DNA from 2 places in the Chromobacterium sphagni genome. Region 2 is predicted to be linked to the other one. Evidence: riboswitches for the same ligand, from Rfam matches in the RefSeq annotation. Region 2 holds a riboswitch; the other holds the start of a gene.
The links. A riboswitch is a leader RNA that binds a small molecule or an ion and turns the genes downstream of it on or off. The one in region 2 is predicted to bind thiamine pyrophosphate.
Positions count from the first base shown of each region.

Region 1: another riboswitch for thiamine pyrophosphate. It lies ahead of thiC (phosphomethylpyrimidine synthase ThiC); the one in region 2 lies ahead of BI347_RS16580 (thiamine ABC transporter substrate-binding protein).

Region 1 covers NZ_MKCS01000001.1:167,499-172,938, forward strand. Annotated here, with positions in the region: gene BI347_RS00835 (uracil-DNA glycosylase) at 61-783, opposite strand; gene BI347_RS00840 (rhodanese-like domain-containing protein) at 899-1,225, opposite strand; gene BI347_RS00845 (protein-L-isoaspartate O-methyltransferase family protein) at 1,225-1,884, opposite strand; TPP riboswitch at 2,000-2,147, shown strand; gene thiC (phosphomethylpyrimidine synthase ThiC) at 2,226-4,124, shown strand; gene BI347_RS00855 (DUF2789 domain-containing protein) at 4,318-4,557, shown strand; gene BI347_RS00860 (GGDEF domain-containing protein) at 4,823-5,440, shown strand, end outside.
Region 2 covers NZ_MKCS01000002.1:158,909-164,348, reverse strand. Annotated here, with positions in the region: gene BI347_RS16590 (ABC transporter permease) at 1-1,392, opposite strand, end outside; gene BI347_RS16585 (GNAT family N-acetyltransferase) at 1,389-1,943, opposite strand; gene BI347_RS16580 (thiamine ABC transporter substrate-binding protein) at 1,996-3,012, opposite strand; TPP riboswitch at 3,062-3,156, opposite strand; gene BI347_RS16575 (DUF1800 domain-containing protein) at 3,280-4,725, shown strand; gene BI347_RS16570 (DUF1501 domain-containing protein) at 4,736-5,440, shown strand, end outside.

The DNA of each region.
Region 1 (5,440 bases), on a different contig from region 2:
CGGAGCTACTAGCTTAGGGCAAGCCGTCCGCCGCGCAAAGTGGCGCAGCGGACGGCAGTATCAGAACAGGCTGCTCTGCGGCGCGGCGCCGGCCCAGCGGATGGGATCGCGGCCATGGGCGATCAGCCAGGCGTTGACCTGCGAGAAGTGGCGGCAGCCGTGGAAGCCGCGGCTGGCCGACAGCGGCGACGGATGGGCTGCGGTCAGCGCCAGATGGCGGCTCTGGTCTATGCGCTCGGCCTTGGTCTGCGCCCAGTTGCCCCACAGCAGGAACACGCAGCCGGGGCTTTGCGCGTTGACGGCGTCGATCAGCGCGTCGCTCACCGCCTGCCAACCCAGCTTGCCGTGGCTGCCGGCCTGGTCCTGCTCCACGGTGAACACGCTGTTGAGCAGCAGCACGCCCTGTTGCGCCCAGTGGCTGAGGTCGCCGCTGGCGGGGATGCCCAGGCCCAGGTCGGCCGACAGTTCCTTGTAGATGTTGCGCAGGGACGGCGGCACCCGCACGCCGTCCGGTACCGAGAACGACAGGCCCATTGCTTCGCCGGCGCCGTGGTAGGGATCCTGGCCCAGAATCACCACCTTGACGTCGGCGGGGGCGGTGAAGGTCAGCGCGTTGAACACCTGCGGCGGCGGCGGAAACAGCGTCTTGCCGGCTTGCTGCTGCTGCGCCAGCTGGCGGTCGATGGCGGCCAGCTTGTCGGTGATGGACGGGCTGTTCAATACGGTTTCCCAGTCCGGATGGATGCGGGCCAGGGCGGGGGACAGATAGGACAGTTGTTGCATAGGTTTCTTGAAGTGACGGCGTCGGGGTTGGAGCGGTCGGCGCGGGTATTCGTTCCTGCGCCGCGCCAAGCAAAACACCGCCCGAGGGCGGTGTCGTCTCAGGGCTGGCCCGGGCTCAGTAGCGGGCGACTTTAGGGTCCACTTGGGCGGACCAGGCGTCGATGCCGCCCTTGAGGTTGATCACGTCGTCGAAGCCGGCGTTCTGCAGGAACAGCGCCACCTGGGCGCTGCGCATGCCGTGGTGGCAGATGGCGACGATGGTGGTGTCGTCCGGCAGCTCGCTCATCCGCAGCGGGATCAGGTTCATCGGGATATGGACGCTGCCTTCTATCCTGGCAAGCTGGTATTCCCATTCTTCGCGCACATCGAGCAACAGCGTGGCCGGCGCCTGGGCGTCGGCCAGCCGGGCGGCCAGCTCGGGGGCCTGGATTTCGCGCAGCATCAGAAGCTGAACCGGGCGGGTTCCACCGCCTCGAATTTTTTCAGCCGCTCGATACAGGTTTCGAACAGCGCGGTTTCGCGGAAGCTGGTTTCGGTTTCGCGCTGGATCAGCTTGCAGCTCATCACCGGCAGGTCGCCCACCACCATGATCAGGCGGCCGCCGACGGCCAGCTGGTCTTTCAGTTCCTGCGGCACTACCGGCAGCGAACCGCCGACCACGATCACGTCGAACGGCGCCTGCTCCGGCAGGCCCAGCACGCCGTCGCCTTCCACCAGGCTGACATTGCGGATGCCGGCTTTCTTCAGATTGGCGGCGGCCCGTTCTTTTTGCGCGGCATCGATTTCCACGCTCACCACCTGTTTGCCGAGTTTGGCCAGCAGCGCGGTCAGATAGCCGCTGCCGGTGCCGATTTCCAGGATCTTGTCGGAGGGCTGGATGGCGGCGTCTTGCGCCAGGCGGGCTTCCATCTTGGGCTGCAGCATCTTGCTGCCGTTGGGCAGCGGCAGTTCGGTATCGACAAAGGCCATCTGGCGCTGGTTGTCGGCCACGAAGTCTTCGCGTTTCACGTGAAACAGCAGATCCAGCACGGTCTGATCCAGAACTTCCCACGGCCGAATCTGCTGTTCGACCATGTTGAAACGGGTTTTTTCGAAATCCATCAACTTAAACTCCGGAGGGCTGGGAGTCCGCTCCGCCATTGGAGCCAGGGCTGCGGCGGCAAGGACTCGTGTCATGACGATAACTTGCGATTATCCCATATTTGCCTTACCTTCACAGCATCGCTAGGGGTCCTGCGCCTGGCGTTCGGCGTGATCGGCTACCACAGTGTAGGACATCGGGCTGAAAGATAGGGCGCGGGTGAGAAATACCCTTGGAACCTGACCCGGATAATACCGGCGTAGGGAAGCGTCACCTGTCCGGGATAGCCCACCATCCCGCTGCAGCCGGCACCCAGCCGAACCGCTCCTTGCGCCGCTTCATCGCCTTGGAGACCCGCCCGATGAACGCGCCCGTAAACAAGCAGATGGTGGTGGACGCCGCCGCCATCCAGCCGCTTCCCAATTCCCGCAAAATATATGTAGAGGGCAGCCGCTCCGACTTGCGCGTGCCGATGCGCGAGATCAGCCAGTCCGATACTCCCACCCAGTTCGGCGGCGAGAAAAATCCGCCGATCTACGTCTACGACTGCAGCGGTCCGTACAGCGACCCCCAGGCGGAAATCGACATCCAGAGCGGCCTGGCGCCGTTGCGCGCCGGCTGGATCGCCGAGCGCGGCGACTGCGAGCAGCTTGACGGCCTGTCCAGCGAATACGGCCGCGCCCGTGAAGCCGACCCCAAGCTGGCCGAGCTGCGCTTCAACCTCAAGCGCCAGCCGCGCCGCGCCAAGGCCGGCCGCAACGTCACCCAGATGCATTACGCCCGCCGCGGCGTCATTACGCCGGAGATGGAATTCGTCGCCATCCGCGAAAACCTCAACCGCAACGCTTATGTGGAATCGCTGAAGTCAGCCGGCAATTCCCGGCTGCTGGAACTGATGACGCGCCAGCATGCCGGCCACAGCTTCGGCGCCAATCTGCCGGAAGAGATCACCGCGGAATTCGTGCGCCAGGAAGTGGCCGCCGGCCGCGCCATCATTCCGGCCAACATCAATCACCCGGAATCCGAGCCCATGATCATTGGCCGCAATTTCCTGGTGAAGATAAACGGCAATATCGGCAATAGCGCGGTAACGTCGTCGATATCTGAAGAAGTGGACAAGATGACCTGGGGCATACGCTGGGGCGCCGACACCATCATGGACCTGTCCACCGGCAAGAACATCCACGAAACGCGCGAGTGGATTCTGCGCAACAGTCCGGTGCCTATCGGCACGGTGCCGATCTACCAGGCGCTGGAGAAGGTGAACGGCAAGGCCGAGGACCTGACCTGGGAGATCTTCAAGGACACGCTGATCGAGCAGGCCGAGCAGGGCGTCGACTACTTCACCATCCATGCCGGGGTGCGGCTGCAGTACGTGCCGCTGACCGCCGGCCGCATGACCGGCATCGTGTCCCGCGGCGGCTCCATCATGGCCAAGTGGTGCCTGGCGCATCACCGGGAAAATTTCCTGTACACCCATTTTGAAGAGATCTGCGAAATCATGAAGGCCTACGATGTGGCCTTCAGCCTGGGCGACGGCCTGCGTCCGGGCTCCGCCTGGGACGCCAACGACGCGGCGCAGCTGGGCGAACTGAAAACCCTGGGCGAACTGACCCAGATCGCCTGGCGGCATGATGTCCAGGTGATGATCGAAGGCCCGGGCCACGTGCCGATGCAACTGATCAAGGAAAACATGGACAAGGAGCTGGAGTGGTGCCACGAAGCGCCGTTCTATACCTTGGGGCCGCTGACCACCGACATCGCGCCCGGCTACGACCACATCACCTCCGCCATCGGCGCGGCGCAGATAGGGTGGTACGGCACCGCCATGCTCTGTTACGTCACCCAGAAGGAACATCTGGGCCTGCCCAACAAGAACGACGTCAAGGAAGGCATCATCACCTACAAGCTGGCGGCGCACGCGGCCGACCTGGCCAAGGGACATCCCGGCGCGCAGATCCGCGACAACGCCTTGAGCAAGGCGCGCTTCGAATTCCGCTGGGAAGACCAGTTCAACCTGGGACTGGACCCGGACAAGGCGCGCGACTTCCACGACGAAACGCTGCCGAAGGACAGCGCCAAGGTGGCGCATTTCTGCAGCATGTGCGGCCCGCACTTCTGTTCGATGAAAATCACCCAGGATGTGCGCGAATTCGCCGCCAAGCACGGCGTCAGCGATGAAGAGGCCTTGCGCAAGGGCATGGAAGTGAAGGCGGTGGAGTTTGTGAAGGGCGGCTCCAAGCTGTACGACAAGGTGTAAGGCCGCGTTGGCAGTCCGGCCGGCGGCAAGGCGCCGGCCGGGCGGATGGAAAGAATGCCGTTCACTGGATTTTGCGTGGGCGGCATTTTCTGTTTCGCCGCGGCGGCCGGAATGGAGGTCTGCCGCTCATCGCGGCTGCATTGCCGCGCCCGGGCGGCTAACATGGAGTGGTTGTCAAGCACGGGAGTGAGAGATGGATACCAGCAGCCATTTATTGCCCGGCCTGTTCCGCCAGCTGGGCCTGGCCGACGAGCCGGCCGCCATCCGCGCCTTCATCGCCAGCCATCCGCTGCCGCCGCGCGTTGCGCTCGCCGATGCGCCGTTCTGGAGCGCGTCACAGGCGGCGTTTCTGCGTCAGGCGCTGGAGAGCGACGCCGAGTGGAGCGAGGCGGTGGATGAATTGGCGGTATTGTTGCAGCAGGCGGAGGGCTGAGCGCGGGATTGTGGATAAACGCGCTCCCGGACGGCAGACTGTGGATAGATGGATTTCGCGTGATGGTTTGAGTACTTCGCACAGACAAATGGCAGCCTTGGCGGCTGCCGTTTTGCGTCTTCCCGCCGTAGCGGCGGCCGCCATTTTGCTGCGCTATCTTATCGAAATCTCCAATTTTTCAGTGGTTTATTTATCAAAATGGCATTGAATAGCCGGCAACGGCGATATAGCTTTAATAAGATTCATGACAATGGTAGAAGACGGTATGAAGCAGACCGATCAGACCCTGCTGGAGCAGTTGCGCATCACCGAGTTTGAAATCGACCAGCGCAAACAGCTGTTCGCTTTGGCAACGCGCGATGAGTTGCTGCTACGCGCCGCCGGCGTGCTGATAGAGGCGCAATTGGACGAACTGGTGGAGCGTTTCTACGAATTGCAGACCAGCACGCCGGAAATCGCGCTGCTGATTGGCGACGCCGACACCCTGCAGCGGTTGCGCAGCGCTCAGCGTCGCTACGTGATAGACCTGTTCAGCGGCGTCTACGATCTGGAATACGTCAACAACCGCCTGCGCATCGGCCTGGTGCACAAGCGCATTGGCGTGGAGCCCAAGCTGTACTTGGCCGCCATCCATACCTTGCGCTCGCTGCTGTCCGTCCAATTGAGCAAGCTGATCCCCGACGACGATGTGCGCGTGCAGACCCTGTTGTCTATGGACAAGCTAGTGATGTTCGACATCGCGCTGGTGTTCGAAACCTATATCCGCAGCCTGGTGGCGGAAATCGAAACCTCGCGCAACAAGTCGGAGCAGTATGCGCAGGTGTTGGAGGAAAAAGTGGTGATACGCACCCGCCAGTTGGAGGAGCTGTCGCGCACCGATCCG
Region 2 (5,440 bases):
CAGCGTCAGCCATTCCGGCCGCGACAGGAACAGCGTCACCGCGAACTCTCCCACCGCCGTCGCCGCGGCGAAAGCCAGGCCGCGCCGCAGCGCCGGCTGCAGCAGCGGCCACTGCACGCGGCGGAACACCCGCCACGGGCCGGCCCCCAGGCTGCGCGCCGCCTGGGCCCAATGCGGCGGCTGGCCGTCCAGCGCCGAGAGCAAGGCCTTGGACACGAAGGGGTAGGCCAGCAGCGCATAAGCCGCCAACAGCAGGGCCAACGCCGCGCTCCACTGCGGGTACAGCAGCAAGAGGCCGAAAGCCACGCACACCGGCGAGGCGACGAAAGGCAGGAAAATCAGGGCCCGCAGCGCCAGGCTGCGGCCGGCGGCCAAAGCGTGGCACAGGCCCAGCGCGCCGGCGGCCAGCACCGTCAGCGCGGTGAAGCGGGCGCTGTTGAACAGCGCCAGCCGGGTATCCTCATCCCACAAGGCCAGCCAGCTGCCGGCGGCGGCAAGGCCGCGCCACAGCACCGCCAGCAGCGGCAGGCCGGCGAACAACAGCAACACCGCCAAACCCGCCAGCAGAGCCAGCCTCTCGCGCCAATTTCGCACCGGCTGCAAGGGCAAGGGCTCCACTTTGGCGCTGGTGGCCAGCCTGCGCGCCAGCGCGGCGTAGACGGCGGCGATGGTCCCGCACACCAGCAGCACCAGCAGGGCCAGCGCGCCGGCGTCGGCCAGATTCAGTTCGTAAGCCACCAGGGTGTAGATTTCCACTTCCAGCGTGGCGTAGCGCTGCCCGCCCAGAATCAGGGCCAGGCCAAAGCCGGAGAAACAGTAGAGGAAGACCAGGCACAGGCTGGACATCAGCCAGGGCAGCGCCGCCGGCCATTCCACCCGCCAGAAGGCGCGCCAGCGCGTCGCCCCCAGCGTGCGGGCGGCGGCAAGCCGGCTGGCCGGCACCTGTGAGAAGCCGTCGCAGGCGGCGCGCACCACCAGCGGCAGATTGAAGAACAGGTTGCCGTACAGCAGCAGCCACGGCGTGTCCTGCAGATTGACGCCGGCCGCGCCCTGCGGGCCGAACAGCGCCAGCACCCCCATCGCCGCCACCAGGGTGGGCATCACGAAAGGCAGTATCAACAGCCGCAGCAGCAAGCCGCGGCCGGGAAAACGGTAGCGCGCCAACAGCCAGGCCAGGGGCACGCCGATAAACAGGCACAGCAGGCAGCTGACCGCCGCCTGCAGCAAGGACCAGCCCAGCCGCCAGCGCAGATAGCCGTCGGCAAACAGGCCGGGACTGATCCTCAGCCCGCCTTCCGCCAGCAGCCGCGCCAGCGGCGCCAGCGCCAGCGCGGACAAGAACAACAAGGGCAGGCCGGCCAGCGCCAGCCGCCGCGCGTCAAACTGCTTCAAATACTTGCTCCAGACAACGGCCAATCGGCCGTCAACACCTCTTCGCAACCCTCGTCGTCGCGCACCTGGGCCACCTTGGCGAAGCCCAGCTGCGCCGCCAGCCGCTGCGACGGCAGGTTGTCCGGCGCTATCGACAGCACCAGCCGCTGCACTCCGCCCTGCCCAGCCGCCCAGCCCGCCATCGCCAGCAGCGCCTCGCGCGCATAGCCCAGGCGGCGGAAAGCCGGGTAGACGGCGTATCCCAGCTCGACGTCGCCGTGGCCCCGCAGATAGGGATGGCCCGGCAGGGTGTGAAAATTGATATGCCCCACCATCGCCAGATCGTCGCGGCGCAGCATGGCGCGCACCGACCACGGCGCATACTCCGGCTGTTGCGCCATGTCGTCCAGCCGCATCGCCATCAGTTCACCCTCCGCCAGCCAGCCGGCGTCCGGCTGGCAACCCAGCGCCGCCGCCGCGGCGTCGATATCGCCGCGCAGGCAGGCTTGCAGGAAGTCTGCGCTCATATGGCGCAGGATCAGACGAGGGGCGACAATATCCTCGATCATCATGACGTTTCGCTCAGTTTCAGACAAACCGGCATTATCGACCCGTCAAGCCGGACTAGCCAGCCGACTTCAACACCACCCGCGTCCAGCGGCTGATCCAGCCGCGCTGCTTGGCGGCCAGGGTGGCGGCATCCGGCGTGTCGTGCGAAACCGGCAGCAACGAGTGCTTGAATACCGGATCCAGCGCGATATTGTCCGCCGCCGGGTACATCCACATCCGGGTGGGGATGTCTTTCTGTACCGCGTCGGAACGCAGGAAAGCGATGAACTGCTGCGCCAGTTGCGGTTCCTTGCCGCCCTTGACCAGCGCCGCGCCCTCCACCTGACGGAACACCGTGCCCGGCAGCAACAGGTTGGCGGTAGGCGCTTCGGCAGGCTTCTCCTTGCTGTAGAACACCTCCGCCGCCGGGCTGGTGGCGTAGCTCACCACGATGGGGCGGCCGCCGCCGTTCTTGGAGAAATCGGTGTAATAAGCCTCGGTCCAACCCTTGCTCACCTTCACGCCGTTGTCGCGCAGCTTGCCCCACAAGGCGAAGGCCTTGTCCTCGCCCAGCGCATGGATGGTGGACGCCAGGAAGGCCAGGCCCGGGCTGGAGGTGGCGGGATTCTCCACCACCAGCAGGTCCCTGTAGGCCGGCTGGGTCAGATCGTCCAACGACCTGGGCAGCGCCAGCTTGCGCTTGGCGAACCAGGCCTTGTCGTAGTTGAGGGTGACGTAGCCGTAGTCGATGGCGACCGCGCCGGGCAAACTCACCTTGCCGCCGCGCGCCAGTTCCGCCGGCAGCGGCGCCAGCACGCCAGCCTGCTGCGCCTTGCCGATCAGGCTGTTGTCCAGGCCGAACACCACGTCGGCGATCGGGTTGGACTTAGTCAGGATCAGCTTATTGGCCATCTCGCCGGCGTCGCCGGCCTTGATGATGGACACCTTGGCACCGTATTGCTTTTCGAACGCCGCCAACAGCGGCTTGTCTACGCTGAACGAACTGTGGGCCAGCACGCGCAATTCCGCCGCCTGAACAGACAGGCAGGCCAGGCTCAAAACGATGATGGCGAGTTTGGGGAACAACTTCATGGACAATCTCCGTGCGGTGAAACCACGGAGCAAGCAGGCAAGGCGGGCGATATCCCGCACATCACGCTCCCTCCGCTGGCATGATCCAGATCAGGTTCTCAGGGTGTCTCTCAGCCCGTTTGCAGGGCACCCCCGGTGACAGGGCGACAGTATAGCGCAGATGCGGCCATACAACTTAACACTCTGGCCCCACCGCTTAACACCGGTATTAGAACAAATGGCTAAGCTGAGAAACGAACCCGCTTTTGGCTATCCGTGGTGAAAACAATGATCAAAAACATCCTGCTGGGCGCCTCCCTGTGCAGCCTGCCCATACTGGCCATGGCCGACATAGGCATAGACGGCGCCCGCCATCTGCTGCTGCGCACCGGCTTCGGCGCCAATCCGGCGCAGATCGCCGTGTACGCGCCGCTCAGCCGGGAGGCGGCGGTGGACAAGGTGCTGGCGGCCACCGCCACCCAGGCCGTCACCCCGCCGCCCGGCTGGGCCAACGACCCCTTCGAGCGTCCCGGCCAGCCCGGCCTCACCGAAGAGCAGAAAAAGACGCTGCAGCAGGAGCGCAACCAACATGCGGTGGAACTGCGCAGCTGGTGGCTGACCGAGATGCGCAACACGCCGTCGCCGCTGACCGAGAAGATGACCCTGTTCTGGCACAACCACTTTGTCTCGGCGCTGGACAAGGTGAGGTCGCCGCAAATGATGTACCAGCAGAACCTGCTGCTGCGCCATTACGCGCTGGGCGACTTCGGCCAGCTCTTGCACGCGGTGGCGCGCGACCCGGCGATGATGCGCTACCTGGACACCGCCAACAACCGCAAGGAACAACCCAACGAGAACTTCGCCCGCGAGGTGATGGAGCTGTTCACGCTGGGCGAGGGCCATTACAGCGAACAGGACATCCGCGAGGCGGCGCGCGCCTTCACCGGCTGGGGGCTGGACCATGATGACCAGTTCATCGTGCGACCGCGGCTGCGCGATACCGGCGAGAAGACGATCTTCGGCCAGCGCGGCAATTTCGACGGCAACGACGTGATCGACCTGCTGCTGCAACAGCCTGCCACCGCGGTCTTCGTCACCAACAAGCTGTGGCGCAACTTCGTGTCGCCGACGCCCGACCCGGCGACAGTGGGCCGGCTGGCCGAGCAGTTCCGCCGCAGCCATTACCAGATCAAGCCGCTGCTGCGGGCCATGCTGCTGACGCCGCAGTTCTGGCGCAGCCAGGGCCAGTTGGTGAAATCGCCGGTGGAACTGACCGTCGGCACCCTGGTCACCTTCGACCTGATGCCGGCCGACTGGAGGGTGATAGCCGGCCTCAACCGCCAGTTGGGCCAGGACCTGTTCGCTCCGCCCAACGTCAAGGGCTGGCCCGGCGGCGAAGCCTGGATCAACAGCGCCACCCTGCTCACCCGCAAGCAGTTCCTCGACCGCATCGCTCACGACGCCGCCCCCGCGCGCGACGCCTTCGCCCAGGCCGACGGCGACATGAGCGAAATGGCCGGCCGCGAGGCACGCATCCGCCGTTTTGCCGCCAACGGCCTCAACTCGATGAAGCTGCAGCCCGACGAATGGGCGGCCATCTATCATGCGCGCAGCGCCACCGACAGCGCCCGCCTGTTGCTGGCGCTGCCGCCCGCCAATCCCCTGCCGCCGGATACCAGCGGCGCCAAAGCCATCGCCCAGCTGCTGCTGGACCCGGCCTACCAGGTTGAGTAAGGAAACCGCCATGTTCAAGCGACGCGAATTTCTCAAGACCATGGGCGCCGGACTGATGGTGTCGGTGCTGCCCAACCTCAGTTGGGCGCTGGCGCCTGCCGGCTATCAACGGCTGCTGGTGCTGGTGGAGTTGAAAGGCGGCAACGACGGCCTCAACACCGTGGTGCCCTACGCCAGCGCCGATTACTACCGGCTGCGCCCCGGCATCGCCATCGCCCGCGAGCAGGTGTTGCAGCTGAACGGCGAGGTCGGCCTGAATCCAGCGCTGTCGCCGCTGATGCCGCTGTGGCAGGACCAGCAGCTGGCGCTATTGCAGGGCGTCGGTTACCCCGAGCCCAATCTATCGCACTTCCGCTCGATAGAAATCTGGGATACCGCCTCCGCCAGCCAGCAATACCTGAGCGAAGGCTGGCTGACCCGGCTGTTCCGCGAGCAGCCGACGCCGAAAAACTTCGCCGCCGACGGCGTGGTGCTGTCCAGCCAAGTGCTGGGGCCGCTGGACGGCGGCTCGCGCGCGGTGGTGCTGTCCAATCCGCAGGATTTCGCGCGCCAGGCCAAGCTGGTGGCCGACCAGCAGCCCGGCCACGCCGGCTCGGCGCTGGAGCACATCCTGAAAGTGGAAGGCGACATCCGCCAGGCCGCGGCCAGCCTGGCCCCGCTGCCGCGCACTGCCGCCAGCGAATCGCCGATGGCCGGACCCAAACCGAACGGCGGC